3 regions of the Kitasatospora sp. NPDC088779 genome follow, and region 3 is predicted to be linked to each of the others. Evidence: predicted binding sites of a transcription regulator. Region 3 holds the regulator's gene; each other region holds the start of a gene.

Region 1 (10,211 bases), on a different contig from region 3:
AGATCGCGGCCGAGCTGGACACCACCGAGGCCCGGATCAAGGACGTGCTGGACTGGGCCCGCGACCCGGTCAGCCTCAACATGGCGGTCGACGACGAGGGCGAGACCCAGTTCGGCGACCTGGTCGAGGACACCGGGGCGACGTCCCCCGAGGACGCCGTGATGGTGATGCTCCGCCGCGAGGAGCTGGACGGCCTGATCGGGCGGCTGGACGACCGCACGGCCTCGATCATCCGCTCCCGCTACGGGATGGAGGACGGCCGCGAGCGCACCCTCACCGAGGTGGGCAAGCAGCACGGCCTCACCCGCGAGCGGATCCGCCAGATCGAGAAGCACGCGCTGGCCGAGCTGAAGAAGATCGCCGACCACGCGGGCTTCGAGGCCGCCTGAGAACCCGAGCCAACTGCCTGCGGCTCCACCCGGCCCCGGGCCCTGGTGCGGAGCGCTCCGCACCAGGGCCCGGGGTGTGTCGCGGGGCTCTTAGGCTGGAGGGACGGGACGATCCGGACGGCAGTCGACGGGAAGCGGAAGTGAGCAGGGTGAGCGAGCAGGGGCAGGCGCGGGAGCAGGGACAGGGGCAGGGGCAGGGGGAGCAGCAGGGGCGGGAGGAGCGGCCGGCGGCGCCGAAGGCCCGGCTGGTCTTCCGGGACCCGCTGGACCAGCAGTCCCGGGACGACACCGACACCGGTTGGGGTGAGCGCCCCGGGGCGGGGGAGAGCGGTGGGCGGGGGCTGGACTGGTACCTGAGCCAGCGCCCGCCGCACCACGGGGACTGAGGAGCGGTGCTCAGCGCTGCGGGGCGATCAGCGCGTCGCGGATCTCGGTGAGCAGTTGGACCTCCTTGGCCTCGGCCTCCGCCGCCGTCTCGGCGGTGCTCTTCCGCCTGGCGGCCAGCCTGTTCATGGGCACGATCAGGACGAAGTAGACGACGGCCGCCGTGATCAGGAACTGCAGCAGGGCGCTGAGCACCGATCCCCACAGGATGAGGATCCCGGACGTGACCTCGCCGGTGGCGTTCAGCTCGCAGGGGCCCTTGAGGCAGGAACTGTAGGACGCCAGGTCCTTCGTTCCGAAGACGCCGACGATCGGATTGATGACGCCCTTGACGAAGGCGTTGACGATGTTGGTGAAGGCCGCGCCGATGACGACGGCGACGGCGAATTCGACGACGTTTCCACGCAGCAGGAATTGCTTGAAGCCTTTCATGCCGCCGTGAACGACGAAGTCGTTGCCCGGTCACGGGTGATCTTCCGTTGGGCCGGATTGACAACCCGTCCGGCCCACCGGGCCGCCCGGCGGCGCCGGCAGCCCGGCCCGCGCGGGCCCGACCGCGAGCGCCGCGGCCACCGCGAGCAGCACCAGCGCGGGCACCCCGGCCCGGTGCCGTACGGCGTGCCGCCAGCGGTGCCACCCGCCGGCCCCGCGCCGGATCGGCGGGAAGCGCGGCACCTCCCGCCGGGGCGGTACGGCGGGTGCGGGCAGCGGTACGGAGAGGCTCATGGTCGTCATGGTCACCACCGAGGTCGTGGGGGCCGCTCCTGTGCGGGCCGGTCGTTCTCCGGCGACCCCTACGATGTGCGCCGCGCGCCGCCCCGGAAAGCCCTTATCCGCAGCCTGTGGACAACTCGGGCCCTGTGGACGAATTCGTACACCCGCACGAGTGCATCCGGCCCGCCCGGGATGACGAACCGGGGCGACGAGTGGTGACGGCGAACCGGGACGACGAAGGCCCGCCGCCCCGCGAAGAACGCGGGGTGGCGGGCCTTGTCGATGCGCTGGGCGTCCGGCGCCGAGGTCAGCTCGCGGCCGGAGCCGGGCTGGAGGAGCTGGAAGAGCTCGAAGAACCGGAGGACGAGGACGTCGAGGACGACGCCGGGGTCGAGCCGGACGACGACGCCGAGGAGCTACCGGAGGAGCCTGCGCCCACCGTGCTGCTGGAGGACGAACGGCTGTCGGTGCGGTAGAAGCCCGAGCCCTTGAACACGACGCCCACGGCCGAGAAGACCTTGCGGAGCCGTCCCTGGCAGTCGGGGCACGTGGTCAGCGCCTCGTCGGTGAACTTCTGCACCGCCTCCAGGCCGTTGCCGCACTCGGTGCACTGGTACTGGTACGTGGGCACTTGTCTTCCTCCTGGCACTCTCGCCTGATGAGTGCTAACGATGGTCAATGATGCGGCATTCCGCTGGATCAGTCCAGCGACTCCGATGTGAGATGAGCCGTGGCCGAGCCGCGCACGCTCTTCCACCGCGGCTCCGCGCCGCCCCCACCGCGCGCCGCCCACGGCTTCGCGCGGTGCGCCACCGCGTGCCCGCTCAGCCCTTGGCCGCGCCCACCAGCTGCGGCGCGGCGCCGCGCTCCGGTGCGGCCGCGACCACCTGGCCCGGCGCGGTCAGCAGGTGCCGCAGCGACACCAGCGCGATCAGGCCCAGGCCGGCGCCGGCCACCGGCACCAGGAACCCGCTGGACGGCCCGTGGCCGTCGATCAGCTGCCCGGCGATCATCTGGCCGACCGCCAGGCCGAGGCCGATGGCGCCGGTCAGCCAGGTGAACGCCTCGGTCTTGGCGCCGTCCGCGACGAGCGTCTCGACCAGGGTGTAGCCGCTGATCAGGGTCGGCGCGATGGCCAGGCCGCAGACCAGTCCGGCGACGGCGAGCGCGATCAGGTTGGGCATCGCCCACAGCGTCGAGCAGCCCAGCACGAGCAGGGCGTAGCTCATGATCATCCGCTGCTGCACGGCCCGCCGCCAGGCGATCACGCCGTACAGCACGCCGGCCACCATCGAGCCGCCGGCGAAGATCCCGTACACGGTGCCGGCGGCGGCGTGCTGCCCGACCGAGTCGGCGAAGGCGTTCACCGAGACCTGCATGCCGCCGAACACGGCGCCCACCCCGAGGAAGGCCCCGGCCAGCAGCCGGACGCCGGGGGAGGCGAGCGCGGAGGCGCGCCGCACGCCGGGCTGGGGCACCGCCCGGGCGGGCGCGGTGCGCCGCTGGGCGGCGAAGGCCAGGCCGCCGACGAGGGTCAGCGTGGCCTCGGCGATCAGCCCGGCCGAGGGGCTGACCGTGGTGGCGACGGCGGTGGCCAGGATCGGGCCGATCACGAAGGTGAACTCGTCCGTCACGGACTCGAAGGCGAACGCGGTGCCCACCTTGGCCGCGGACGAGGCGGACGCGCCGTCCGCGGTGAACTCGGCGATCCAGCGGGACCGGACCATGGCGCCGATCTGCGGAACGCTCGCGCCGGCCGGGACGGCGGCCAGGAACAGGCTCCAGGCCGGTGCGTGGCCGAGCGACAGCGCGATCAGCGCGCCGACCGAGGCCGCGTGCACCACGACGGTCGGGACGAGGACGGCGGTCTGGCCGTACCGGTCGGCGAGCCGGCCGGTCTGCGGGCCGATCAGGGCCTGGGCGACGGCGGCGACGGCCGCGACGGTGCTCGCGGTGCCGTACGAGCCGTGGGTGTCCTTGACGAGCAGCAGGATGCCCATGCTGAGCATCGCGTACGGCAGCCGCGCGAGGAACGCCGGTGCCAGGAACGTCCAGGCGCCGGGCGTGCGCAGCAGCGCGCCGTACCCGACCCGCACGGGGGCGGGGGCGCCGGCGGCATCGGCGGTGCCGTCGGCAGGGGTGGCGTTGGCGGTGTCACGCGGGGTCGCGGTGTCCGCGGGGTCGTCGACCGTTCGGCGGGCCGTCACGGTCGGTCCTTCCTGCTGCCTGGTAGCGCGGCAGGGCATGGGGTGGCCCCGACGGCGCCGAGAGTCGTCCTCTCGCGCGTCGACCGGGGTAGATACCGGGCCGGCCCGGCGTGGTGGCCGAGGTCCGGACCGCGGCCGCCGAACGGTCGCGCCAACTCTGCTTCAGGCAGATGCTGGGTGTGATCTGACCATCATACATATACGCGCGTAGATGTCGCGCGAATCCCCAGACTACAAGGCCCGTCCAAAATTGTCCTGCCCATCGAAGGTGAACAGCTGGTGAGGCCTTCCGGTCTTCCGGCCTTGCGGTCGCCACCCGCCGCCCACCTTCCCGGCTCAGCGCCCGACGGCGGGTCTCACCGCCCGTTCAGCCACCCCGCGAGCTTGCCGCCCTTGTCCACGGCCCGCAGCCGCCGTTCGGCCGCCTCGCCGACCTCGTCGGTGGTGACCACCAGCAGCTCGTCCCCGCCGCGCAGCACCGTCGCCTTGTCCGGCACGAAGGAGCTGCCCTCCCGCACCACCAGGGTGACGGCGGCCCCCTTGGGCAGCCGCAGCTCGCTGACCTCCACGCCGGACATCCGGGAGCCGGGGGAGAGCGCGACCGACAGCAGGTGCCCGTGCAGCTTCTCCAGCGGGGCGGACTCGATGTCCAGGTCCTGGCCCATCGAGCCCTCGCCGATCCGCAGCTGCTTGGCCACCCAGGGCAGGGTCGGGCCCTGGAGCAGGGTGAAGACGACGACCAGGATGAAGACGATGTTGAAGACGTCCTGGGCCTTCGGCGCGCCCGACACCAGCGGGATGGTCGCCAGCACGATGGGCACCGCCCCGCGCAGCCCGGCCCAGCTGAGCAGCGCCTGCTCCCGGCCCGGAACCTTGAACGGTGTCAGCGTCAGCACCACGGACAGCGGCCGGGCCAGGAAGACCAGCACGCCGCCGATCACCAGCGCGGGGACCACCGCGGAGCCCATGGTCTCGGGCGTGCAGAGCAGGCCGAGCAGCACGAACATGCCGATCTGCCCGATCCAGGCCAGGCCGTCGGCGAAGCCCCGGACGGCCGGGCCGTGCGGCAGCTTGGCGTTGCCGAGGATCACCGCGCAGATGTAGACGGCGAGGAAGCCGGAGCCGTGCAGCAGTGCGCCGCCCGCGTAGGCGAGCACGGTCAGCGCCATCACCGCGATCGGGTACAGGCCGGAGGAGGGCAGCGCGACGTGCTTGATCCCGTACGCGCCGAGCTTGCCGACCGCGAAGCCGACCGCCGCGCCGATCGCCAGCTCGGCGATGATCGTGCCGACCAGGACGTACCAGGAGTCCAGCTCGCCGGTGGTGGCGAAGGCGACGACCAGGATGACCACGGGCGCGTCGTTGAAGCCGGACTCGGCCTCCAGCAGGCCGGTGAGCCGGTGCGGCAGCGGGACCATGCGCAGGACGGAGAAGACGGCGGCGGCGTCGGTGGAGGAGACGATCGCGCCGAGCAGCATCGAGGTCCGCCAGTCCAGGCCGACCAGCCAGTGCGCGCCGGCCGCGGTGACGAACACGCTGACCCCGACGCCGACGGTGGCGAGCACGGTGGCGGCCGGCATCACGGGTCTGACCTCGCGCCAGCTGGTCTTGAGGCCGCCCTCGGCGAGGATCACCACGAGCGCCGCGTAGCCGAGCACCTGGGTCAGCTCGGCGTTGTTGAAGGAGACGCCGATGCCGTTCTGGCCCAGGGCGACGCCGATCCCGAGGTAGATCAGCAGGCTCGGTAGCCCTGAGCGGGTGGATATCCGCACGGCGACCACCGCGACCAGCAGGATCACGGAGAACTCGAGGAGGAGCTGGTTCAGGTGGTCGATGTTCACGCAGTGGCACCTCGTGCAGGCAGGGGCGGGCGGGGTGTCTGGTGGTGCTGGAGGGCGCGACCCGTTAAGAAGGCGTCAATGCTCCTGTTGCGGATCGTTACTCAGTCTAACATTTTGCCATATCTTTAGTTTCTTTTCCTCCTCGGGCCCCCAACCGCCGCTTCCGGGCCTCCTCGTTGACCTCCTCCGATCCCACGGTGAGCGTCCCCCGTGCACGCCGCTCGGCCGACTCGGCCTAATGTGGTGCCCTGTCACGGCCCCCGGCCCTGGACACGCCCGCCCGCCCCGAAGTCAGGACCGCAAGGACCCAGATGCCCCGCTCGAAGAAGTTCCGGCGCGCCCGTCTGATCGTGATCGTGCTGGTCGTGCTGCTGGTGGCCGGCGTCGGCTACGGCGGCTACCGCGGGGTCACCGCGGTCCGCGCGTCCTTCCCGGAGGTCGACGGCACCGTCAAGGTGGCGGGCATGAGCGCGCCGGTCGACGTCAAGCGGGACGCCAACGGCATCCCGCAGCTCTACGCCGACACCAACGAGGACCTCTTCCGCGCCCAGGGCTACGTCCAGGCGCAGGACCGCTTCTGGGAGATGGACGTCCGGCGGCACATCACCGCCGGCCGGCTGTCCGAGATGTTCGGCGACGGCCAGGTCGACACCGACGCCTTCATCCGGACCATGGGCTGGCGGCAGGTGGCGCAGAAGGAGTTCGACACCAAGCTGTCGGCCGACACCAAGAAGAACCTCCAGGCCTACGCGGACGGCGTGAACGCCTGGCTCGCCGAGCACCCCGGCGGCGAGAAGGCCTCTCTGGAGTACGCCCTGCTCGGCGCCGTCAACGGCGACTACCAGCCCGAGCAGTGGAGCCCGGTCGACTCAGTGGCCTGGCTCAAGGCGATGGCCTGGAACCTCTCCGGGAACCTCCAGGAGGAGATCGACCGCTCGCTGCTGGCCCAGGACTTCGGTCCGGACAAGATCGCCGAGCTGTACCCCGACTACCCGTACACCCGCAACGGCACGATCGTGAAGACCGGCACGGTGGCCGGCGACAACTACCGCCCCGCCGACGGCTCGCCCCCGTCCGGCGGCGGCACCGCCACCACCCAGGGCGCGGCCACCACCAAGGCGCTGCTCCAGGGCCTCACCGACCGGATCGACGGCATGCCGCAGCTGCTCGGCCGCCCCGGCCAGGGCATCGGCTCCAACTCCTGGGTCGTCGCCGGCACCCACACCACCACCGGCAAGCCGCTGCTGGCCAACGACCCGCACCTCGGCCCCGGCCTGCCCTCGGTCTGGTACCAGATGGGCCTGCACTGCCGCACCAGCTCGCCGGCCTGCCAGTACGACGTCTCCGGCTTCAGCTTCGCCGGCATGCCCGGCGTGATCATCGGCCACAACAAGGACGTCGCCTGGGGCTTCACCAACCTCGGCGCCGACGTGACCGACCTCTACCTGGAGAAGGTCACCGGCCCGGACACCTACCAGGTCGACGGCAAGGACGTGAAGTTCGACCTCCGCAAGGAGACCATCAAGGTCGCCGGCGGCGACGACCGCACGATCACCGTCCGCACCACCCAGACCGGCGCCCCGCTCATCTCCGACCAGAGCACCGAGCAGCAGAACGTCGGCAAGTACGCCCCCAACGGCAGCGCCGCCCCCGACCGCGGCACCGGCGGCTACGGCGTCGCCCTGCAGTGGACGGCGCTGAACCCCGGCAAGACCATGGACGCGGTGTTCGAGCTGGACCGGGCCCGCAACTGGGACGAGTTCCGGGCCGCCGCCAAGGACTTCGCCGTCCCCGCGCAGAACCTGGTCTACGCCGACGCCAAGCACATCGGCTACCAGGCCCCCGGCGACATCCCGGTCCGCGGCAAGGGCGACGGCACCTACCCGGCCCCGGGCTGGGACTCCACGTACCAGTGGAAGGGCTCGATCCCCTTCACCGCCCTGCCGTACAGCCTGGACCCGTCCGCGGGCTACATCGTCACCGCGAACCAGGCCGTGGTGGACCCGAGCTACAAGTACTCGCTCACCAAGGACTGGGAGTACGGCACCCGGGCCAAGGAGATCACCGACCAGATCGAGGGCCTACTCAAGAACAACGGCAAGATCTCGCCGGACGACATGCAGACCATGCAGCTGGACAACACCAGCATCATGGCCAAGACGCTCGTCCCGCTGCTGCTCAAGCAGCAGATCGACGACCCGTACGTGCGCGAGGCCCAGGACCTGCTGAAGGACTGGAACTACCACCAGGACGCCGACTCGGCCGCCGCCGCCTACTACAACGGCGTCTGGCGCCAGCTGCTCAGCCTCGCCTTCGGCCAGAAGTTCCCGGCCGACCTGCGGGCCAAGGGCAACTGCCTGCTGGTCCGCCAGCAGGACGACCCGACCAGGCCGGACAGCTCCAGCAAGATCGTCACCGAGTGCGGCACCCGCGACCCGGGCAAGGCCCAGCCGGACGGCGGCGACCGCTGGACCGAGGTGGTCCGGCAGCAGCTGGACAAGCCGGACAGCTCCTGGTGGACGTACATCGACTCCCAGCACAAGGAGCAGAAGGGCCTGGACAACCTGCTCAAGGAGGCGATGAAGGACGCCCGGCAGGACCTCACCTCGCTGCTCAGCAAGGACATCTCCACCTGGAGCTGGGGCCGCCTGCACAAGCTGACCCTGCGCGAGCAGACCCTCGGCACCGACGACTCCTCGATCGCCTCCGGCGCGGTCCACCGGCTGCTCAACCGCGGCCCGTACCGGCTCTCCGGCGGCTCGGCGGCCGTCGACGCGGCCGGCTGGAACGCGGCGGCCGGCTACCAGGTGGACTGGATCCCGTCGATGCGGATGGTGATCGACCTGAGTGACCTCGACTCCTCGCGGTGGATCAACGTCGGCGGCGCCTCCGGCCACGCCTTCCACGACAACTACAACGACCAGACCGACCTCTGGCTCAAGGGCAAGCTGCTGACCTGGGCCTACACGCCGGACGCGGTCGAGAAGGCCACCAAGCACAAGCTGGTGCTCACCAACGGCTGACCCCGCACGACCCGCACGACCCGCACGACCCCGGCGGCCCCGCTCCCTCCCCGGAGCGGGGCCGCCGCCGTCTCACCCCAGCCTCCGCAGCCCGGCGGGCGTGACCGCCAGGTCCACCGGGCGGTCGTGCGGTTCGGCCGGCACCTCGTCCAGCAGCTCGTGCTCGTAGAGCAGAACCGCCAGCACCGGCCGCGCGCCCGCCCGCCCCAGCCGGGCCAGCACCCGGTCGTAGCTGCCGCCGCCACGGCCCAGCCGCAGCCCCCGCCGGTCCACCGCCAGGCCCGGCAGCAGCACCACGGAGGCCTCCGTGACCGCCTCCGGGCCGAGCCGAGGGCCGACCGGCTCCAGCAGCCCGCGCCCGGCCGGGGCCAGCTCCTGCGGGCCCCGGTAGGCGGCCCAGTCCAGGTCGTTGTCGGGCAGCAGTACCGGCAGCAGCACCCGCACCCCGCGCGCCCGCAGCGCGTCCAGCAACGGCCTGGTCCCGGGCTCGGCGCCCACCGACACGTACGCGGCCACGGTGGCGCCCGGCGCCGCCAGCTCCCCGGCGTGCCCGGCCAGCGCGAGCGCGGCCTCCGCGCGCCCCTCGGCGGAGAGCGCGCGGCGCCGGGTCAACAGCCGTGTCCTCAGATCGCTCTTCTCGTTGTGCATCGGATCCTCCGCAACTCTGTGCCGTCGAGCCGTGCCGCCGACCGGTCCCGCCGGCCGGCGCCATCGACGCGCAGAGCCTGACACGCGAAAGGGCGCCGCGATTGTCCACCCCGCTGCTGGTCCAGGCCCTGGCCGTGCTCAGCGCCCCCGCGCTGGCCGGCGCCACCGTGCTCGGGCTTCGGCTGCGCCGGGGCGGCGCCGAAGCCGCCGCCCGGCAGGAACGGCTGCGCGAGCGGATCGCCGAACTGGAGACCCGCTGCGCCGACCTGGAGCGCACCGCCTCCTGCGACCCGCTCACCGGCGTGTGGAACTACCGCCACCTGCAGCTCACCCTGGACCGCGAGATCGAGCGCGCCCGCCGCGCCGAGCGGACCGACCAGCCCGAAGGGCCGCGCCCGCTGGCCGTGCTGCTGCTGGAGATCACCGGCTTCGACGCGGTCGTCGCCGAGCACGGCCGCGGCCGCGCCGGCGCGGTGCTGCGCGACCTCGCCCAGCGGCTGGCGATGGAGATCCGCCGTGCCGACACCCTCGGCCGCTACAGCGGAGAGGAGTTCCTGGTGGTGCTGCCGGACACCGGCGCCGAGGGCGCCGCGCAGGTCGCCGAGCGCCTGGTCTGGTCGGTCCGCCGGCACCTGCTGCTCGACTGGTCCTCCGGCCCGCGCGAGTCCCGCCCGGCCCACGGCAACGGCCTCACCGCCGCCGTCGGCGTCGCCGTGCTGCCCGAGGACGGCACCCACGCCGCCGTGCTGCTGCGCGCCGCCGACCGCGCGCTCGCCGAGGCCAGGACGGCCGGCGGCGACTGCTGGCGGGTCCGCCCGGGCCCCGGCGACCGGTCGGCGGCGCGGCCGGCCGCCCCGCCCGCCGCCGGTGCGCGGCCCAACGCGACTGCCGAGCGTGACCGTTCGGGAAAGCCGGGTAGTCTGTCGCCCTGTGCCGACGGGGACCCCCTCGCCCAGCCGGTCAATTCCCATACGCCTGCCGCCGTGGCCGGGCCCCGCGACGTGC
Region 2 (10,211 bases), on a different contig from region 3:
GAACGGGCACCCGACGCTGCTGCGGATGGCCACCGCCGGGAAGATCGACTTCGGGACGGCGCCGATCCCCAAGAAGGACGGCGTGGGCAAGACCGGCAGCCTCGGCGTCGCGGACTGGATGATGGCGTTCAAGGCCAACGGGCACAAGAACGAGATCAAGAAGTTCCTGTCCTTCGCCTACTCCCGCGAGTTCCAGCTGAAGTTCGACGAGCAGTACAACCTGCTGCCGGTCACCCAGGACGCGTTCAACCAGATGACGTCCGACCCGAAGCACGAGGACCTCAAGCAGTTCGCGGTCGGGCTGACCAACGCCAGCTTCTACCCGTTCGGGGACCCGGCCTGGGGCGACGTCAGCAACCGGATCAAGGCCGGGATCGGGCAGGCCGTCACCGGCGACCCGAAGCAGGCGCTCGCCGGGCTGCAGGACGCGGCGGTCAAGGAGGCGGCCCGGGTCCGCAAGTGAACCCGGGCCGGGGTGCCCTCCAGGGGCGGGGGCGTCAGGGGCGGGCTCGTCAGGGGAGCGTGATGGCGTAGGCCTTGCGGAGCGTCTCGTGGACCGTCCAGGTGGTCCGGTCGCCCTCGCGCAGCACGACGCAGTCGCCCGGGCCGACCTCCAGGGTCGGGCCGCCCTCGACCTCGATGGTGGCCCGGCCGCTGAGCACCACGAACAACTCGTCGGCCTCCACGTCGGTGACCACGCCGGGGGTGATCTGCCAGATGCCGCGCAGCTGGCGGCCGTCGGGGGACTCGGCGAGGACCAGGCCGGAGACCTCCGGGGTGCCGGAGACGATCTGGGCCGGGTCGAGCGGATCGGGTTCGAGGTCGGCGGTGGGGATGTGCACGGCGAAGCTGGGCGTGGTCATACCGCCGACGCTAGCCGGGGCGGCCGGGTGCCGGAGGGCGCACAGTGTGTCCGGCTCACGCGGGAGAATGACACTCCGTAGTGATGGCGGAGGTGTCCTGGTGGGCGAGCTGAGTGAGCGGGACGTGGCGGTGCTGGCCCTGGAGGGGCGGCAGTGGCGGACGGCCGGGGCCAAGGAACGGGCGATCCGGGAGGAGCTGGGGCTCTCCTCCACCCGGTACTACCAGCTGCTGAACGCGCTGCTGGACCGGCCGGAGGCCCTGGCGCACGCCCCTGTCCTGGTGAACCGGCTGCGCCGGATCCGGGAGGCCCGGCGGGCGGCACGGTAGCGGGACGGGGCCGCGGGGTAGGGCTCGGGCATGGGCTTTGACGAGAAGTGGGCGCCGGTCACGGCTGCCGGGCGGGACGGGCTGCGGGCGATCCTGGCGGCGCCGGGCGAGGCGGTGATCGCGCTGGACTTCGACGGGACGCTGGCGCCGATCGTGGCGGATCCCGATCGGGCGCGGGCACATCCGGGGGCGGCGGCCGCGCTGCGGGCGCTGGTGCCGGCGGTGCGGGCCGTGGTGGTGGTGACGGGTCGGCCGGCCGCGCTGGCGGCGGAGTACGGCGGCCTGGACGGGCTGCCCGGGGTCGTGGTGCTGGGGCACTACGGCGCCGAGCGCTGGGAGGGCGGCGAGGTGACCGCGCCGCCGGTGCACCCCGGGGTGGCCGGGGCGCGGGCGGCGCTGCCTGGCCTGCTGGCGGCGGCGGGGGCGCCCGAGGGGACGTGGCTGGAGGACAAGGGGCGCTCGCTGGCGGTGCACACCCGGCGCACGGCGGCGCCCGAGGAGACGCTGGAGCTGCTGCGGGCGCCGGTCGGCGAGCTGGCGGCCGGGCACGGGCTGGTGGTGGAGCCCGGGCGGCTGGTGCTGGAGCTACGGCCGCCGGGGGTGGACAAGGGCGCGGCGCTGACCGGTTTCCTGCGCGAGTGCGGGGCAGGTTCGGTGCTGTACGCGGGGGACGACCTGGGGGACGTGGCGGCCTTCGCGGCGGTGGAGAAGCTGCGCGGCGAGGGGGTGGCGGGGCTGCTGGTGTGCAGCGGCGCGGTGGGGGACGCGCCGGTGCGTGAACTCGCCGACCGGGCCGACCTGGTGGTCCCGGGCCCGGCCGGCGTGGTGGAGCTGCTCGCGGCGCTGGGCGCGGCCGTCGGAGCGGTCTGAGCCGGGCGACGGCGCGTTGAGCGGGCTCAGAGCGCGTTGAGCCGGTTCACAGCGCGTTGAGCTGGTTCACAGCGCGTTGAGCTGGTCGAGGAACCACTGCTGCGGGGGCAGCGCGGTGGCCGCCGCCGCGAGGCGCTTGGTGCGGTCGGCGCGCTCCCCCTCGGGCATGGTGAGGCCGGCGTGCAGGGCGTCGGCGGTGGCGATGATGTCGTACGGGTTGACGGTGAGCGCGTCCTCGGCGAGTTCGGCGTGCGCGCCGGCCTCGCGGGAGAGCACCAGGGCGCAGCCGTGGTCGGACACCACCGGAACCTCCTTGGCGACCAGGTTCATGCCGTCCCGGATCGGGTTGACCAGGGCCACGTCGGCGAGCCGGTAGGCGGCCAGGGAACGCGGGAAGTCGTCGTCGACGTGCAGGATCAGCGGCTGCCAGGCAGGGGTGGCGAACTCGGCGTTGATGTCCTCGGCGAGCCGTTGGACCTGCGCGGTGTAGGCGCGGTACTCGGCGAGGTCGGTGCGCGAGGGGTAGGCGAAGGCGATGTGCACCACCCGGTCGTGCCATTCGGGGCGGGTGCGCAGCAGGTGCCGGTAGGCCTGGAGGCCGCGGACGATGTTCTTGCTCAGCTCGGTGCGGTCGACCCGGACGATGGTGCGCCGCCCGCCGACGGCCTCGCGGAGGGCGTCGAGGCGTTCGTCGACGTCCGGGCGGTGGGAGCGCTCGCGCAGGAAGTCGGCGTCGGCGCCGAGCGCGTGCACGCCGAGCCGGGTGGTGCGGCCGGCGTGGGTGACGGTCATGGCGTCCCGGTCGACCTCGGCACCGAGCAGGTCGGCGCAGCAGTCGGCGAAGGCCAGCGCCCAGCGGCGGGTCAGGAAGCCGGCCCGGTCGGCGCCCAGGATGCCGGTGAGGACGGCCTCGGCGACGTCGTCGGGAAGCAGCCGGAAGTACTCGGGCGGGGCCCACGGGGTGTGCGAGAAGTGGCCGATCCGCAGGTCGGGGCGGGCGGCGCGGAGCAGGGCAGGGGTCAGCGAGAGGTGGTAGTCCTGGACCAGCACGGCGGCCCCGGGGGCGGCCTCGGCGGCCAGCGCCTCGGCGAAGGCGGCGTTGTAGGCGCGGTAGGCGGCCCACTCGGTGCGGAACCCGGCGTCGAAGGCGGGGGCGGTGGGGGTGGCGTAGAGCAGGTGGTGGACGAACCAGAGGGTGGAGTTGGCGACGCCGTTGTAGGCGCGGGCGAAGGTGTCGGGATCGATGTCCAGCATGCGGACGGCCTGGCCGCCCACGTCGTGCCCGGCGAGGTCGAGGCGGCCGTCCGGGGCCCCTCTGGCGGCCTGCCGGTCGGCCGCGCCGAGGGCGGCGCAGACCCAGACGGCGTCGGGGTCGTCGATGGCGGAGAGGCCGGAGACCAGGCCTCCGCCGCCGCGGCGGAGGGTCAGCGTGCCGTCGTCCGCGGTGCCGAACGACACCGGTCCCCGATTGGAGGCCACCAGGACGGGGGCGGTGCCGGTCGCACTCGAACGTTCGGTCGTGAGATCGCCCATGGTTGGTACGTTGCCGGGGCTCCGGAGCGGCAAACCCTTTCGGTGGGTGTTCAGTGTCGGGTCGCGTACTCGGGCACGGTGTGCATGGGCGGGCGTTCCAGGGCGGTCACCGGGTGGGTGTGGGCGGTGAACTCCCGGCTCTGCGGGTCGCGGGTGAACTGGGTCAGCAGCGGGTGGACCAGGTCGGCCGAGGCCTTCAGCCGGTGGGTGCGGTCGAGGCGTTCGAGGGCGGTGCGGTAGATGGTGGCGGCCATCCGGCCGAGGGCCTGGCCGTCCTGGTGCCGGTGGTGCCGGACGCCGACGTCCACCTGGGCCAGGGCGTCCAGCCCGACCGTCTCCAGCGCGTCGACCAGCAGGCCGAGTTCGACGCCGTAGCCGGTGGGGAAGGGGAGCCGTTCGAGCAGCGCGCGGCGGGCCGCGTACTCGCCGCCGAGCGGCTGGACGAAACCGGCGAGTTCCGGCCAGTGCAGGTTGAGCAGCGGGCGGGCGACCAGTTCGGTGACCCGGCCGCCGCCGGCCGGGACCACCGCGCCCTCGGTCTCCAGCGGCCGGTCGTACATGGCCTTGACCAGCTGGATGTCCGGTTCGGTCAGCAGCGGGCCGAGGATGCCGGAGACGAAGGCCGGGTCGAACTCGCGCAGGTCGGCGTCGACGAAGCAGACGATGTCGCCGCGGGTGACCAGCAGCGAGCGCCAGAGCACCTCGCCCTTGCCGGGGACGGCGGGCAGCCGGGGCAGGATCGCGTCGCGGTACTCCACCCGGGCGCCGGCCCGGGCCGCGACGGCGGCGGTGGCGTCGGCCGAGCCGGAGTCGACCACGACGAGTTCGTCGACCAGCGGGAGGCGCTCCATCAGCTCGCGGCGGATGGTGCGGACGATGTCGCCGACGGTGGCCTCCTCGTCCAGCGCGGGCAGCACCACGCTGACCGTGTGGCCGGTCCGGCGCTTGGCCTCCAGCAGGGCGTGCACCGGCCGGTCGACCGCGCTCCACGAGCGGCGGCGCAGCCAGGACGCCGCCTGCGGGAGCAGCGCGGGGGTCGGTTCGGCGGGCACGGGACTCTCCTCGGCGGGGTCGGTGGGACGCGCCATCTCGCGTGGCGGACGATCCCGTTCGGGGTTGACGCCTTCGGATACAGTCTTCGTACAGCGGCCGGACCTTTGCACGCCGGGGTCGCCGTTGAGCACCACCACAATTTCACAAGCTCATCCAGAGGGACTGAGGGAACGGCCCGTTGACGTCCCGGCAACCTTCTCGCGCGGCTGTCTGTCGACAGGCCCCGGCGGGACAGGTGCCAATTCCGGCCTGTGGCGCGACCGTGCCACGGGGAAGATGAGGAGAGAGGCCTCCGCCATCATGGCTATCGACACTGTCGCACCCGCATCCGTGGACCTCGGCCCCGCCACCGCGCTGTCCTGTCGGGAGTGCGGCACCCGCTTCCCGCTCGGTCCGAGCTTCGCCTGCCTGGAGTGCTTCGGCCCGCTGGAGATCGCGTACGACTTCGGCAGCGAGGACGCCGAGGCGCTGCGCCGCCGGATCGAGGCCGGCCCGAGCTCGATCTGGCGCTACGCGCCGCTGCTGCCCGTCCCGGCCGACGTCGCCACCAAGCCCAACCTGAACCCCGGCTGGACCCCGCTGGTCAAGGCGGACAACCTGGGCCGCGAGCTGGGCTTCACCGCGCAGCTGCACATCAAGGACGACTCGGGCAACCCGACCCACTCGTTCAAGGACCGCGTGGTGGCCTGCGCCATCGAGGCCGCGCGGGCCTTCGACTTCACGACGCTCTCCTGCTCCTCCACCGGCAACCTGGCCGGCGCGGTGGGCGCGGCGGCTGCCCGGGCCGGCTTCAAGTCCTGCGTGTTCATCCCGCACGACCTGGAGCAGGGCAAGGTCGTCATGGCCGGGGTGTACGGCGGCGAGCTGGTCGGCATCGAGGGCAACTACGACGACGTGAACCGCTTCTGCTCGGAGCTGATCGGCGACCCGGCCGGCGAGGGCTGGGGCTTCGTCAACGTCAACCTGCGCCCCTACTACGGCGAGGGCTCCAAGACGCTGGCGTACGAGATCTGCGAGCAGCTCGGCTGGCGGCTGCCGGAGCAGATCGTCATCCCGATCGCCTCCGGCTCCCAGCTGACCAAGATCGACAAGGGGCTGCAGGAGCTGATCAGGCTCGGCCTGGTCGAGGACCGGCCGTACAAGGTCTTCGGCGCCCAGGCGGCGGGCTGCTCCCCGGTGTCGGCGGCGTTCAAGGCCGGCCAGGACGTGATCCGCCCGGTCAAGCCGGACACCATCGCCAAGTCGCTGGCGATCGGCAACCCGGCGGACGGCCCGTACGTGCTGGACATCGCCCGGCGCACCGGCGGCGCGGTCGAGGACGTCACCGACGCCGAGGTGGTGGACGCGATCCGGCTGCTGGCCCGGACCGAGGGCGTCTTCGCCGAGACCGCGGGCGGGGTGACCGTCGGCGTGCTGAAGAAGCTGGTGGAGACCGGCCAGCTGGACCCGGCCAAGGAGACCGTCGCGATCAACACCGGCGACGGCCTGAAGACCCTGGACGCCGTCGCCGGGGCCGGGATGACCGCCGTCATCCGCCCGACCCTGGCGTCCTTCCACGACGCCGGCCTCGCGTCCGCCTGAATCCCCCCACCCCGCTGGGCCCTGTCCGCTAGGAGAACCATGAGCGCCAACGTCCGTATCCCCACCATCCTGCGCACCTACACCGGCGGCGCCGCCGAGGTGGCCGCCGAGGGCGCCACCCTGGGCGAGGTCATCGCCGACCTGGAGAAGAACCACGCGGGGATCGCCGCCCGCATCCTGGACGACGCCGGCAAGCTGCGCCGCTTCGTCAACGTCTACGTGAACGACGACGACGTGCGCTTCGCCGAGGGCCTGGCGACCGGGATCGCGGACGGCGCCAGCGTCTCGATCATCCCGGCGGTGGCCGGCGGCTGCTGAGCCGCGCCCCGATCCGGGCACCCCGCCCGAGCCGCTCGTCCGACCGGCCGTCCGCGCGTACGGAATTCCGTTCTCCGTACGCACGGGCGGCCGGCCGCATTTCGGCGGGAATATGGCGGGGTCAAGTCGGAGTAGAGTGTGGCTCGGTTGGGAACAGGGCTTCCCCTCATCCTCACCCGCGAATCACCCGCGAATCGCCGGACGGTCGTCCGGCCGCTGAGACCGGTCGGGTGCCTGGGCCGTGAAACATGTCAGGCAGATGTCAGAATTCCCGCGGGGATTTGCAGTAATCCGTCCGCTATGTCCGGCGTGAAATGCCGAATTCCTCCCGCTTTGGCCCGTCCTGCCCCTTGGCGTGGTGCCGGAATTCCCCGCAGCTGACCCTGTTGCAGAGGGCGTCGATCCGGATACATTCAGCCGCGGTCGACGTAATCACCCGCTCACAGGGCGCCGTCAGGCACCCCCGGCGGAGGGTTGCGGCGTGCACGGCTGCGCCCAGGGGGGGTTCCCCGGGCCGGCCTTCAAACCAGACCCGGGCCCGCGACCTGCGGGCGCGTGAAGGGCCAGCACAGCACTAGGGGAGTTCGGAATGGCTCAGGGCACCGTCAAGTGGTTCAACGCGGAGAAGGGCTACGGCTTCATCGCGGTCGACGGTGGTGCGGACGTCTTCGTCCACTACAGCGCGATCCAGATGGACGGCTACCGCACCCTCGAGGAGGGCCAGCGGGTCGAGTTCGAGATCTCCCAGGGACAGAAGGGCCCGCAGGCGGACATGGTCCGCGCCGCGGTGTGACCCCCTTCCGACCCCAGGAGCTCGGCGCGGCCCACGGCTGGTGACCACTCGCTTCTCGACGGGCCCGTGCGACACGCGTCGTACGGGCCCGTCGGCGTTCCCCGGCGGGGAGTTGCGCGGGTCGGCGGGAGCGCCCCGGGCGGCTCGCGGGATCGCGATTGGGCTTGCACTCGACCACCCCGAGTGCTAATTATTGGCGTTAGCACTCACAGCGTGAGAGTGACAGCGGACCGGGTCGGTGAGGCCCCCGGGAGCGGTAGGGGAAAGGACCCCCGCACACCAGGGCCGTCCGTCGCGGGCACCCCTTGGTCCGAGCAGTCGACCGTGTCCCGGAGGACCACTTCTGATGGCCAAGATCATCGCCTTTGATGAGGAAGCTCGCCGCGGCCTTGAGCGTGGCATGAACCAGCTCGCCGACGCAGTGAAGGTCACGCTCGGCCCCAAGGGTCGCAACGTCGTGCTGGAGAAGAAGTGGGGCGCCCCCACGATCACCAACGACGGTGTCTCCATCGCCAAGGAGATCGAGCTCGAGGACCCCTACGAGAAGATCGGCGCGGAGCTCGTCAAGGAGGTCGCCAAGAAGACCGACGACGTCGCGGGTGACGGCACCACCACCGCCACCGTGCTCGCCCAGGCCCTGGTTCGCGAGGGTCTGCGCAACGTCGCCGCCGGCGCCAACCCGATGGCCCTGAAGCGCGGCATCGAGAAGGCCGTCGCCGCCGTCTCCGACCAGCTGCTGGCCCAGGCCAAGGACGTGGAGACCAAGGAGCAGATCGCCTCCACCGCCTCCATCTCGGCCGCCGACACCCAGATCGGCGAGCTCATCGCCGAGGCCATGGACAAGGTCGGCAAGGAAGGCGTCATCACCGTCGAGGAGAGCAACACCTTCGGTCTGGAGCTCGAGCTCACCGAGGGCATGCGCTTCGACAAGGGCTACATCTCCGCCTACTTCGCGACCGACCTGGAGCGCATGGAGGCGACCTTCGAGGACCCCTACATCCTCATCGCCAACTCCAAGATCGGCTCGGTCAAGGACCTGCTGCCGCTGCTGGAGAAGGTCATGCAGAGCGGCAAGCCGCTCGTCATCATCGCCGAGGACGTCGAGGGCGAGGCCCTGTCGACCCTGGTCGTGAACAAGATCCGCGGCACCTTCAAGTCCGTCGCCGTCAAGGCCCCGGGCTTCGGCGACCGCCGCAAGGCCATGCTCGGCGACATCGCCATCCTCACCGGTGGCACCGTGATCTCCGAGGAGGTCGGCCTCAAGCTGGAGAACGCCGGCATCGACCTGCTGGGCACCGCCCGCAAGGTGGTCATCACCAAGGACGAGACCACCATCGTCGACGGTGGCGGTGACAGCGAGCAGGTCGCCGGCCGCGTGAACCAGATCCGCGCCGAGATCGAGAACAGCGACTCGGACTACGACCGCGAGAAGCTCCAGGAGCGCCTCGCCAAGCTGGCCGGCGGCGTGGCCGTCATCAAGGCCGGCGCGGCCACCGAGGTGGAGCTCAAGGAGCGCAAGCACCGCATCGAGGACGCCGTCCGCAACGCGAAGGCCGCCGTCGAGGAGGGCATCGTCGCCGGTGGTGGCGTCGCGCTGCTCCAGGCCTCGGTCGCCTTCGACAAGCTGGAGCTGGAGGGCGACGAGGCCACCGGTGCCAACATCGTCAAGGTCGCGCTGGAGGCCCCGATCAAGCAGATCGCGACCAACGCCGGCCTGGAGGGTGGCGTCGTGGTGGAGAAGGTGCGCAACCTCCCCGCCGGTCACGGCCTGAACGCGGCCACCAACACCTACGTCGACCTGATCGCCGAGGGCATCATCGACCCGGCCAAGGTGACCCGCTCCGCGCTGCAGAACGCCGCCTCCATCGCGGCGCTGTTCCTCACCACCGAGGCCGTCATCGCCGACAAGCCGGAGAAGGCCGCTGCGGCCGCCGGCGGCGGCATGCCGGGCGGTGACATGGACTTCTGATCCTGATCGCACCGATCGGATCGGCTGGTTCCTGATCGTGTGGGCGGTCCCCTTCGGGGGGCCGCCCACACGGCGTTCTACCGGAGAATGGACAGATGGCTTCCGACGACATCGAGACCGCGCTGTACAACGCGCGGGCGCTGATCCTGGCCGACCTCACCTCGCGGGACGTGGCGGACGCCGCCGTCGTCTCCCTGGTGGAGCAGGCCGTGACGCACCGCCGCTGGTGGTTGGAGCAGTGGCCGGACGGCACCGGGTACGTGCTCGGGCTGGTCGCCCAGGACGTCCAGGACGCGCTGCTGGAGGCGTACGGGCGCTGGCCGCTGTGCACCGCCTGCGCCGCCGACGGGGACCCGCACGCGCTCGGCGTGGAGCCGGAGCTGGGGCCGGAGCCGCACTGGGTGTGCGGCAAGCAGGGCGCGGTGGTCGCGCCGGTGGGGGAGCTCTCCTAGCCCGCTCGTGGTCCGCTCCCAGCCCGCTCCTGGTCCGTTCCCAGTCCGCTCGTGGTCCGCGTCGTGGACCGGGCGGCGGGAGTACTGGACCTATAGGTAGGTTGACGATATATGTAGTCGTATGACTGAACGCTCGATGCAGGAGCCGACGCTGCTGCTGCTCACCGCTCTGGCGGACGCCCCGAGACACGGCTACGCCCTCATCCAGGAGATCGCCGCCATCTCCGAGGGCCGGGTCAAGATGCGCACCGGCACCCTGTACGGCGCCCTCGACCGCCTGCTCCAGCAGGGGCTGATCGAGGTCGCCGCGGAGGAGGTCGTGGACGGGCGGGCGCGGCGCAGCTACGCGCTGACCAGCGTCGGCCGGGAGGCGCTGGCCTCCGAGGCGGAGCGGCTGCGGGCCGTCGCCACCGAGGCGGAGCGCCGTCTCGCGAACGTCTGGTCGGCGCTC
Region 3 (10,211 bases):
CGCCGCCGGGCATCGGGGCGAAGGGGTAGAAGGTGCCGCGCTTGTAGAGGTAGACCAGGGCCAGCGACTGCCCGTCCGGGTTGCGGAAGCCGACCAGCGAGCAGAGCAGCTGCGGCCCGAAGCCGTTCGCCTCCAGCTCGCTGTTGACCGCGTGCAGGTCGTTGACCAGGTCCGGCAGTTCCTCGGGGGTGTGCCGGGCGAGCAGCCAGGAGTAGCCGTAGCCGTCCTTGGAGGCCTCCACCGGGACGCCGCCGCGCTCGGTGTCGGCGTCGAGCAGCGCCCGCACCTGCTGTTCGACCTGACCGAAGGCCGCGCCCTCGACGGCGGCGAAGCAGACCGAGCCGAGCCCGGTGGGGGTGAACCCGGCCCCGGCCTCCAGGGTGAGGGCGGCGGACGGGACGCCGAACAGCTGGTCGAGGTCGGGCTTGACGGGCTTGGTGCGCCCGAACAGGGTGTCCAGGATTCCCACGGCGGTCCTTTCGGAGGAGGGAGTCGGGAGGGCGGCAGGGGGGCGGGGCCTCAGCGGCCGAGCTGCTCGGAGATCTTCGCCAGCTGCTCCAGGCGCTTCTCCAGCGTCGGGTGGGTGGAGAACAGCTGCGAGGCGGTCTCCCGGGCGCTCAGCGCGGGGGCGAAGTAGAAGGCGTTGTAGGGCTGCGCCTGGCGCAGGTCCTTGCTGGGGATGGCGGCGATCTGGCCGGTGACCTTGGTGAGCGCGGAGGCGAGGGCGCTGGGCCGGCCGGTGAGCTGGGCGGCGGCGCGGTCGGCGGCGAGTTCCCGGTAGCGGGACAGGAGCCGGGTGAGCAGGAAGCTGATGGCGTAGACGACCATCGACACCAGCGGGATGATCAGGGCGACGATGGCCGCGTTCTGGTCGTTGTTGTTGCGGTTGCCGCCCATGAACCCGCCGTACATGGCGATCCGGGTCATGGCCCCGGCGAGGACGCCGAGGAAGCCGGCGATGGTCATCACCGCGACGTCCCGGTGGGCGACGTGGGACAGCTCGTGGGCGAGGACGCCCTCCAGTTCCTCGGGCTCCAGCCGTCGCAGCAGGCCGGTGGTGACGCACACCACGGCGTTCTGCGGGTTGCGGCCGGTGGCGAAGGCGTTCGGCATGTCGTTGTCGGCGACCGCCACCCGGGGTTTGGGCATGTCGGCCAGCGCGCAGAGCCGGTCGATGGTGCCGTGCAGTTGCGGGTACTGCTCAGGGGTCACCTGGTGGGCGCCCATCGCCCGTTCGGTGATCTTGTCGCTGAACCAGAACTGGGCCACGAACAGCCCGCCGGAGATCAGGACGATCAGTGGCCAGGCGCCGCGCAGCAGCACGATCAGCAGACCGGTGAAACCGACGTACAGCAGCCCGATCACGAACATCGTCACGACCATGCGGCCGGTCAGACCGCGGTCGGGCGCGAAACGGGTGTGCTGGCCCGAGCTCGACATTGCTTGCTCCTCCATTCGCCGTCGTCTTCGATGCTGCCACCCGGACGGCCCCGCGGCACCACCCCCGCGCCGGGAACTGCGGGCAGGATCACTCCGGCCGGGCCGTTCCTGCCGTTGGGCCCGGGCCTTACACTGGCAGGTACGGTTTTGGCACTCGCAGGTTCAGAGTGCCAAAGCGGGTGCCGGAGCCGGGATCCTCCCGGAGCGGGCAGCAGCATGCGTGACACGAACGGACAACGTGCGAAGACGGAGGTGTGTGCCCCATGGCCGGTGAGGTTCGCCAGCTGGACGACCGCAAGCTCGCCGTGCTCCGCGCGATCGTCCAGGACTACGTGGGCACCGAGGAGCCGGTCGGCTCCAAGGCCCTGGTGGAGCGGCACAACCTCGGAGTCTCCCCGGCGACCGTCCGCAACGACATGGCGGCGCTGGAGGAGGAGGGCTACATCCACCAGCCGCACACCAGCGCCGGGCGCATCCCCACCGACAAGGGGTACCGCCTGTTCGTCGACAAGCTCGCCGAGGTCAAGCCGATGAGCGCCCCCGAGCGCCGGGCGATCCGGCACTTCCTGGACGGCGCCGTCGACCTGGACGACGTGGTCATGCGGACGGTGCGGCTGCTCGCCCAGCTCACCCGGCAGGTCGCGGTGGTGCAGTACCCCTCGCTGTCGCGGTCCACCGTCCGGCACATCGAGCTGGTGGCGCTGGCCCCGACCAAGGTGATGCTGGTCCTGATCACCAACACCGGCCGGGTCGAGCAGCGGATGGTCGACTGCCCGGGCCCGGTCGGCGAGACGGTCCTGGCGGACCTGCGGGCCCGGATCAACGCGCGGGCCGTCGGCCAGCGGCTGCCGGACGTGCCGGGGTTCCTGGAGGAGCTCCCGGCGGGTTTCGAGCCGCCGGACCGCCCGACCGTCAGCACGGTCCTGGCGACGCTGTTCGAAGCGCTCGCCGAGCAGAACGAGGAGCGGATCATGCTGGCCGGCACGGCCAACCTGACCCGCTTCGGGCACGACTTCCCCCTGACCATCCAGCCGGTGCTGGAAGCCCTGGAGGAGCAGGTCGTCCTGCTCCGCCTCCTGGGTGAGACGGCGGACGCCGCGATGACGGTCCGGATCGGGCGGGAGATCGCCTACGAGGGGCTGAATTCCACCTCGGTGGTGTCGGTCGGTTACGGTTCGGGCGACGAGAGCGTGGCCAAACTGGGTGTGATCGGTCCGACCCGGATGGACTATCCGGGCACAATGGGGGCGGTGCGTGCGGTGGCGCGGTACGTGGGCCAGATCCTGGCCGAGTCGTAGCACAGGCCGCCGTCGGAACCTCTGACGGCGGTGTCCAGTCGCAGCACTACTACAGGCGGAACAAGCGGAGCATTTGGTGGCCACGGACTACTACGCGGTACTCGGCGTCCGACGGGATGCGGGGCAGGACGAGATCAAGAAGGCCTTCCGGCGCCTGGCACGCGAACTGCACCCGGACGTCAACCCGGACCCGAAGACGCAGGAGCGGTTCAAGGAGATCAACGCCGCTTACGAGGTGCTCTCCGACCCGCAGAAGCGCCAGGTCTACGACCTCGGAGGTGACCCGCTCTCGCCGGGCGGCGGGGGCGCGGGCGGCTTCGGCGCGGGGGCGGCCGGCTTCGGCTTCTCCGACATCATGGACGCCTTCTTCGGCGCCGCGGCCGGCCAGCGCGGCCCGCGCTCGCGCACCCGCCGCGGCCAGGACGCCATGATCCGGCTGGAGATCACCCTGGAGGAGGCCGCCTTCGGCACCACCAAGGAACTCCAGGTCGACACCGCCGTCACCTGCACCACGTGCAGCGGCGAGGGCGCGGCCCCCGGCACCTCCGCGCAGACCTGCGACATGTGTCGCGGCAGGGGCGAGGTCTCCCAGGTCACCCGGTCGTTCCTGGGCCAGGTCATGACCTCCCGTCCCTGCCCGCAGTGCCAGGGCTTCGGCACCGTCGTGCCGACCCCGTGCCCGGAGTGCGCCGGCGACGGCAGGGTCCGCGCCCGGCGCACCCTGACCGTCAAGATCCCGGCCGGTGTCGACAACGGCACCCGGATCCAGCTGGCCGGCGAGGGCGAGGTCGGCCCCGGCGGCGGCCCGGCCGGCGACCTGTACGTCGAGATCGCCGAGACCACCCACACCGTCTTCCAGCGGCGCGGGGACGACCTGCACTGCACCGTCACCATCCCGATGACGGCCGCGTCCCTCGGCACCCAGGTGCCGCTGCAGACCCTGGACGGGCTGGAGGAGGTCGACATCCGGCCCGGCACCCAGTCCGGCCAGTCGATCCCGCTGCACGGCCGCGGCATCACGCACCTGCGCGGCGGCGGCCGGGGCGACCTGATAGTGCATGTCGAGGTGCAGACGCCCACCAAGCTCGACCCCGAGCAGGAGGAGCTGCTGCGCCGGCTCGCGGTGCTGCGCGGCGAGGAGCGGCCGTCCGGCCAGTTCGCGCCGGGCCAGCAGGGCCTGTTCTCGCGCCTCAAGGACGCGTTCAACGGCCGCTAGGCCCTAGGCCGGGGCCGCTACTGGGCCCTGGCCGTCCGCGCGGGGGTGCCGGGTTCTGCCCGGCGCCCCTTTCGCGTTCCCGATCCGCCCCACCCCCGGAGGTTCCCCGCATGACCGCCCCCGTCTTCGTCGTCGAGACCGAGCGGATCGCCGCCGCCGCGCCCGGCTCCGTGGTGCGCCTCGACGGGCCGGAGGGGCGGCACGCGGCCGCGGTGAGGCGGCTGGCGGCGGGCGAGGCGGTGACCCTCGCCGACGGGCTGGGCCTCGGGGTGGACGGGACGGTCGCCGCGGTGCTCGGCAAGGACGCGATCGACGTCACGGTGGCCGCCGTCCGCCGGGAGCCCGAGCCGGCGCCGCGGATCGTCGTCGTCCAGGCGCTGCCCAAGGGCGACCGCGGCGAGCTCGCGGTGGAGACCATGACCGAGGTCGGCGTGGACGTGATCGTCCCGTGGGCCGCCTCGCGCTGCATCACGCAGTGGAAGGGCGACCGGGGCGCCAAGGCACTCGCCAAGTGGCGGGCCACCGCCCGGGAGGCCGGCAAGCAGTCCCGCCGGCTGCGCTTCCCCGAGGTGCGCGAGCCGGCGACCACCCGGCAGCTGGCGCCGCTGCTGGCCGGGGCCGCGTTCGCCGCCGTGCTGCACGAGGAGGGCGCCGAGCCGCTGGCGCTGGCCGCGCTGCCCGCGGCCGGGGACGTGGTGCTGGTGGTCGGCCCGGAGGGCGGGGTCTCCCCGGAGGAGCTGGCCGCGTTCGCCGAGGCGGGTGCCGGGCCGTACCGGCTGGGCCCCTCGGTGCTGCGCACCTCCACCGCCGGGGTGGCCGCCGGCGCCCTGCTGCTGGGGCGCACCGGCCGCTGGTCGTAGCCGGCCCGCCCGTGCGGTCGGAGTCTGCCCGAACCGGCCCGCGCCGTGCGCGCACGTGCCTACGCTGACCGCGTGACGGAACCCCTGAGCACCTCCGCGGGCGCCTACCTGCGCCACCCCCATCTGCACGGTGACCTGGTCACCTTCGTCGCCGAGGACGACGTCTGGCTGGCCCCGCTGGACGGTGGCCGGGCCTGGCGGCTGACGGCCGATCACGTGCCCGTCCGGCACCCCCGGTTCGCCCCCGACGGGCGGCACATCGCCTTCACCTCCACCCGGGACGGCGCGCCCGAGGTGCACGTGGTGCCGGTGGACGGCGGGCCGTCCCGGCGGCTCACCCACTGGGGCAGCGAGCAGACCGAGGTGCGGGGCTGGACGGCCGACGGGCGCCCGATCGCCCTCACCACCGCCGGCGAGGCGACCCTGCGCCGCAGCTGGGCGCACGCCGTGCCGCTGGACGGCGGCGAGTCGGTGCGGCTGCCGTACGGGCCGGTCGGCGGGCTCGCCTTCGAGCCGGGCGGCGACCGCGTGCTGCTGGGCACCGTCAACAACCGCGAGCCGGCCTGGTGGAAGCGCTACCGGGGCGGCCGGGCGGGCAAGTTGTGGATCGGGCGGGACGCATTCGTCCGCGTCCACGAGGAGTTGGACGGCCAGCTCGACTCGCCGCTGTGGGTGGGGGACCGGATCGCCTTCCTCTCCGACCACGAGGGCGTCGGCGAGCTCTACTCCAGCCTCCCGGACGGCTCCGACCTGCGCCGCCACACCACCGACCCGGACGGCTTCTACGCCCGCAACGCCGGCACCGACGGCACCCGGACGGTGTTCCACCGGGCCGGCGACGTCTGGCTGCTGGACGACCTGGCGGGAGCCGCGCCCCGCCGCCTCGACATCCGGCTGGCCGGCCCGCGCAGCGGCCGTCGCCCCCGCCCGGTGCACGCCGCGCACTGGCTGGAGTCCGCCGCCCCCGACCGCACCGGCCGGGCCGGCGCCGTGGTGGTGCGCGGCGACGTGCACTGGCTGACCCACCGCGAGGGCCCGGCCCGGGTGCTGGACGAGACCCCGGGGGTGCGCGGGCGGCTGGCCCGGGTGGTGCCGGGCGAGGACGGCGCCCAGGGCGTGCTGTGGGTGTCCGACGCCGAGGGCGAGGACGCCCTGGAGTTCGCCCCCGACGCGCAGGGCGCCGAGCGCCGCCGGCTGGCCGCCGGGCGGATCGGCCGGGTCAACTCCCTGGCGGTGTCCCCGGACGGCAAGCAGGCCGCGCTCGGCGTGCACGACGGCCGGGTCCTGCTGGTCGCGCTCGCCGACGGCACCGTGCACGAGCTGGACCGCAGCGCCGACGGCGAGGTCAGTGGGCTGGCCTTCAGCCCGGACTCGGCCTGGCTGGCCTGGTCGCGGCCGGTGCACCGGCTGGGCCCGTACTCGCTGCGCCAGATCGTGCTGGCCGACCTGGTGGCCCGGACGGTCGGCGAGGTCACCCAGGAGCGCTTCATCGACACCTCGCCGGCCTTCACCGCGGACGGCCGCTACCTGGCGTTCCTGTCGGTGCGCAACCTCGACCCGGTCTACGACTCGCACGTCTTCGACCTGTCGTTCCCCAACGGCTGCCGCCCGTACCTGATCACGCTGGCCGCCGACACGCCGTCCCCGTTCGGGCCGCAGCGGGCCGGGCGCCCGCTCGGCGGGGAGGAGGACGAGCTGCGCGGCAGGAGGGCGGACGGCGAGGAGGCCGCCGGCGACGCCGCGCCGGTGACCAGGGTCGACCTGGACGGCATTGCGGACCGGATCGTCCCGTTCCCGGTCGAGGGCGGCCGGTTCGACGCGCTCAGGGCGGCCAAGGACGGCGTGCTGTGGACCCGCGCCCCGCTGCTCGGCGAACTCGGCGACGAGGCGGCCTCGCCCGAGGACGAGCGGCCCCGGCCGGTGCTGGAGCGCTTCGACCTGAAGAAGCGCCGCGTCGAGCAACTGGTGCACGGCGTGGACGGCTTCGCGGTCAGCGGGGACGGCACCCGGGTGGCCGTGCTGGACGGGGGCGAGCTGCGGATCGTCCCGGCCGAGCACAAGGCGGGTGGTGAGGACGACGAGGTGGGCGTCGACCTGGCCCGGCTGCGGGTCACCGTCGACCCGGCCGCCGAGTGGCGGCAGATGTACGCCGAGAACGGCCGCCTGATGCGCGACAACTTCTGGCGCCCCGACCTCGGCGGCGTCGACTGGGCCGGCGTGCTGGACCGCTACCGGCCGCTCGTGGAACGCCTCGGCTCGCACGACGACCTGGTCGACCTGCTCTGGGAGGTGCACGGCGAGCTCGGCACCTCGCACGCCTACGTCATCCCGTACGGCCGGTACACCGAGCCGGCCCGGCGCCAGGGCCTGCTCGGCGCGGACCTCGCCAAGGACGGCGACCGGTGGCGGATCGCCCGCATCCTGCCCGGCGAGTCCTCCGACCCCCGGGCCCGCTCGCCGCTGGCCGCGCCCGGCGCCGCGATCCGCCCGGGCGACGCGGTCCTCGCCGTCAACGGCCGCCCGGTGGACCCGGTCACCGGCCCGGCCCCGCTGCTGGCCGGCACCGCCGGGCAGCCGGTCGAGCTGACCGTGGCCGGCAAGGACGGCACCGACCGGCGCCACCCGGTGGTCGTCCCGATCGCCGACGAGGAGCCGCTGCGCTACCACGACTGGGTGGCCGGGCGGCGGGCCGCGGTGCGCGAGCTGTCCGGCGGCCGGCTCGGCTACCTGCACATCCCCGACATGCAGTCGGCCGGCTGGGCCCAGATCCACCGCGACCTGGCCGTGGAACTGGCCAGGGACGGCGTGATCGTCGACGTCCGGGAGAACCGCGGCGGCCACACCTCGCAGCTGGTGATCGAGAAGCTCGCCCGCCGGATCGTCGGCTGGAACGCCATCCGGGACACCGACCACCCGGTGCCCTACCCCCTCGACGCCCCGCGCGGGCCGGTCGTCGCGCTCGCCAACGAGTTCTCCGGCTCGGACGGCGACGTCGTCAACGCCGTCATCCAGACGCTCGGCATCGGCCCGGTGGTCGGCACCCGCACCTGGGGCGGGGTGATCGGCATCGACAGCCGCTACCACCTGGTCGACGGCACCCTGGTCACCCAGCCCAAGTACGCGTACTGGCTGGAGAACTACGGCTGGGGCGTGGAGAACCACGGCGTCGACCCGGACGTCGAGGTGCCGATGGCCCCGCACCAGTGGGCCGCCGGCGAGGACCCGCAGCTGGCCGAGGGCGTCCGGATCGCCCTCGCCGCGCTCGCCGCGGCCCCGCCCCGCACGGCCCCGCCGATGCCCTGGGCGTAGGGCGCGCCCCCGCCGCCCCGGCGGGCGGGAGAGCAGCCGAACGGGAGGTCGGCCCGGCCGACTTCCCGCTAGGCTGCGCCCGTACGGCCCCAGACCAGACACGAACCGAGGAGAAGCCGATGGCCGGCGAGCCGCAACCCGACTGCCTGTTCTGCAAGATCGTTGCGGGCGAGATCCCGGCGACCGTGGTGCGCAAGACCGAGCGCGTCCTCGCCTTCCGCGACATCGCCCCCAAGGCGCCGCTGCACGTCCTGGTCATCCCGCACGTCCACTACCCGAACGCCGCCGCGCTGGCCGCCGCCGAGCCGGAGATCGCCGGTGAACTCCTCGCCGAGGCGGGCGCGGTGGCCAGGGACGAGGGCATCGAGGACTACCGGCTGATCTTCAACACCGGCGCCGGCGCCGGCCAGACGATCTTCCACGCCCACGTCCACGTGCTCGGCGGCAAGCCGATGACCGAGAACATGGTCTGACCTACGTGTCACAGCGCGAACTCGTCGTCCTCGGCACCGCCAGCCAGGTGCCCACCCGGCACCGCAACCACAACGGCTACCTGCTCCGCTGGGACGGCGAGGGCCTGCTGTTCGACCCCGGCGAGGGCACCCAGCGGCAGATGCTGCTGGCCGGCGTCTCGGCCACCCAGATCACCCGGATCGCCGTGACGCACTTCCACGGCGACCACTGCCTGGGCCTCGCCGGGGTGATCCAGCGGATCAACCTGGACCGCGTCCCCCACCCGGTGGACGTCTACTTCCCGGCCTCCGGCGAGGTCTACTTCGAGCGGCTGCGGCACGCCACCGCCTACCACGAGACGGCCGTCCTGCGGCCCCGGCCGATCGACGAGCCGGGCCCGCTGCCCACGCCCGGTGCCCGCTTCGCGCTGGACGCCGTGCGGCTGTCGCACCCCGTGGAGTCCTTCGGCTACCGGCTGTCCGAGCCGGACGGCCGCCGCCTGGTGCCCGAACGCCTCGCCGCGCTGGGCGTCTTCGGCCCCGCGGTCGGCCGCCTCCAGCACGAGGGGGCGATCGAGGCGGACGGCCGGCGGGTCACCCTGGAGGAGGTCAGCGAGCCCCGGCCGGGCCAGCGCTTCGCCTTCGTGATGGACACCCGGCTCTGCGACGGCGTGTACGAACTCGCCGAGGGCGCCGACCTGTTGGTCGCCGAGTCGACCTTCGCCGACGCCGACGCCCGGCTCGCCGAGGAACACGGCCACCTCACCGCCGGGCAGGCCGCCAAGGCCGCCGCCGAGGCCGGTGTGCGCACCCTGGTGCTGACCCACTTCTCCCAGCGCTACCCGGACCTCGGCCAGCACCTGGCCGACGCCCGCAAACACTTCGACGGCGAGCTGGTGATCGCCGCCGACCTCACCCGGGTGCCCGTCCCCGTCCGGCGCCAGCCGTGAACCCGGCCCGCACCCCGTGAAAAGCGCTCGCGCCGCCCCCCGATCTGCCGCAGCATCGTCGGGTGCGGCCCCGCCGCCCGCCGCGGCGACCACGTGCGCGGCGTACCCTGGTGCCCCGGAGAGACCGATCGGCACACGACACCACGGATGGGATGAGGCAGGCCCAGCGCCGACCTATGAGTGACACATCGCAGACCCGTACGAACGGACAGTCGCGCCCCGAACCGGCCGACGACGGTCGCGTCAGCGCCCGGATCGTCATCCCCGAGAAGCACCCGATGGTCACCCTGCTCGGCACGGCGGACTCGCTGCTGCGCGTGATCGAGCAGGGCTTCCCCGCCGCCGACATCCACGTCCGCGGCAACGAGGTGACCGCCACCGGAGCGCGCGCCGAGGTCGCCCTCGTGCAGCGGCTCTTCACCGAGATGATGCTGGTGCTGCGCACCGGCCAGCCCTTGACGGAGGATTCCGTGGAGCGCTCCATCGCCATGCTCCGCGGTGCCGCGGAGGACCCGGACAGCCCGGCGCCGTCCAAGGTGTTCACCGCGAACATCCTGTCCAACCGGGGCCGCACGATCCGCCCCAAGACCCTCAACCAGCAGCGCTACGTCGATGCGATCGACAAGCACACGATCGTCTTCGGCCTCGGCCCGGCCGGCACCGGCAAGACCTACCTCGCGATGGCC

Evidence for each region. Region 3 encodes HrcA, which represses chaperone genes, less so after heat shock. Its sites were predicted from a motif close to TTNGCACTCNGNNNNNCNGAGTGCNAA; they were not measured.
Region 1: the regulator HrcA is predicted to act here: its motif matches at 2,130-2,156, upstream of AB0P03_RS20605 (FmdB family zinc ribbon protein).
Region 2: the regulator HrcA is predicted to act here: its motif matches at 7,503-7,529, upstream of groL (chaperonin GroEL).

Annotation. Positions count from the first base shown of each region.
Region 1 covers NZ_JBFBHW010000020.1:56,868-67,078, forward strand. The annotation lists gene AB0P03_RS20585 (sigma-70 family RNA polymerase sigma factor) at 1-389, shown strand, start outside; gene AB0P03_RS20590 (hypothetical protein) at 530-775, shown strand; gene mscL (large conductance mechanosensitive channel protein MscL) at 786-1,205, opposite strand; gene AB0P03_RS20600 (hypothetical protein) at 1,236-1,499, opposite strand; gene AB0P03_RS20605 (FmdB family zinc ribbon protein) at 1,795-2,118, opposite strand; gene AB0P03_RS20610 (MFS transporter) at 2,312-3,583, opposite strand; gene AB0P03_RS20615 (potassium/proton antiporter) at 4,051-5,535, opposite strand; gene AB0P03_RS20620 (penicillin acylase family protein) at 5,847-8,558, shown strand; gene AB0P03_RS20625 (5-formyltetrahydrofolate cyclo-ligase) at 8,631-9,206, opposite strand; gene AB0P03_RS20630 (GGDEF domain-containing protein) at 9,308-10,211, shown strand, end outside.
Region 2 covers NZ_JBFBHW010000051.1:53,180-63,390, reverse strand. The annotation lists gene AB0P03_RS33190 (extracellular solute-binding protein) at 1-463, shown strand, start outside; gene AB0P03_RS33185 (cupin domain-containing protein) at 513-863, opposite strand; gene AB0P03_RS33180 (DUF3263 domain-containing protein) at 931-1,191, shown strand; gene otsB (trehalose-phosphatase) at 1,222-2,061, shown strand; gene AB0P03_RS33170 (trehalose-6-phosphate synthase) at 2,128-3,594, opposite strand; gene AB0P03_RS33165 (glucosyl-3-phosphoglycerate synthase) at 3,645-4,622, opposite strand; SAM riboswitch class I at 4,794-4,930, shown strand; gene thrC (threonine synthase) at 4,948-6,228, shown strand; gene AB0P03_RS33155 (MoaD/ThiS family protein) at 6,268-6,546, shown strand; gene AB0P03_RS33150 (cold-shock protein) at 7,136-7,339, shown strand; gene groL (chaperonin GroEL) at 7,686-9,308, shown strand; gene AB0P03_RS33140 (hypothetical protein) at 9,404-9,760, shown strand; gene AB0P03_RS33135 (PadR family transcriptional regulator) at 9,882-10,211, shown strand, end outside.
Region 3 covers NZ_JBFBHW010000013.1:123,053-133,263, forward strand. The annotation lists gene AB0P03_RS15065 (hypothetical protein) at 1-469, opposite strand, end outside; gene htpX (zinc metalloprotease HtpX) at 520-1,440, opposite strand; gene hrcA (heat-inducible transcriptional repressor HrcA) at 1,704-2,738, shown strand; gene dnaJ (molecular chaperone DnaJ) at 2,815-3,954, shown strand; gene AB0P03_RS15085 (16S rRNA (uracil(1498)-N(3))-methyltransferase) at 4,065-4,814, shown strand; gene AB0P03_RS15090 (PDZ domain-containing protein) at 4,887-8,123, shown strand; gene AB0P03_RS15095 (histidine triad nucleotide-binding protein) at 8,243-8,596, shown strand; gene AB0P03_RS15100 (ribonuclease Z) at 8,602-9,525, shown strand; gene AB0P03_RS15105 (PhoH family protein) at 9,804-10,211, shown strand, end outside.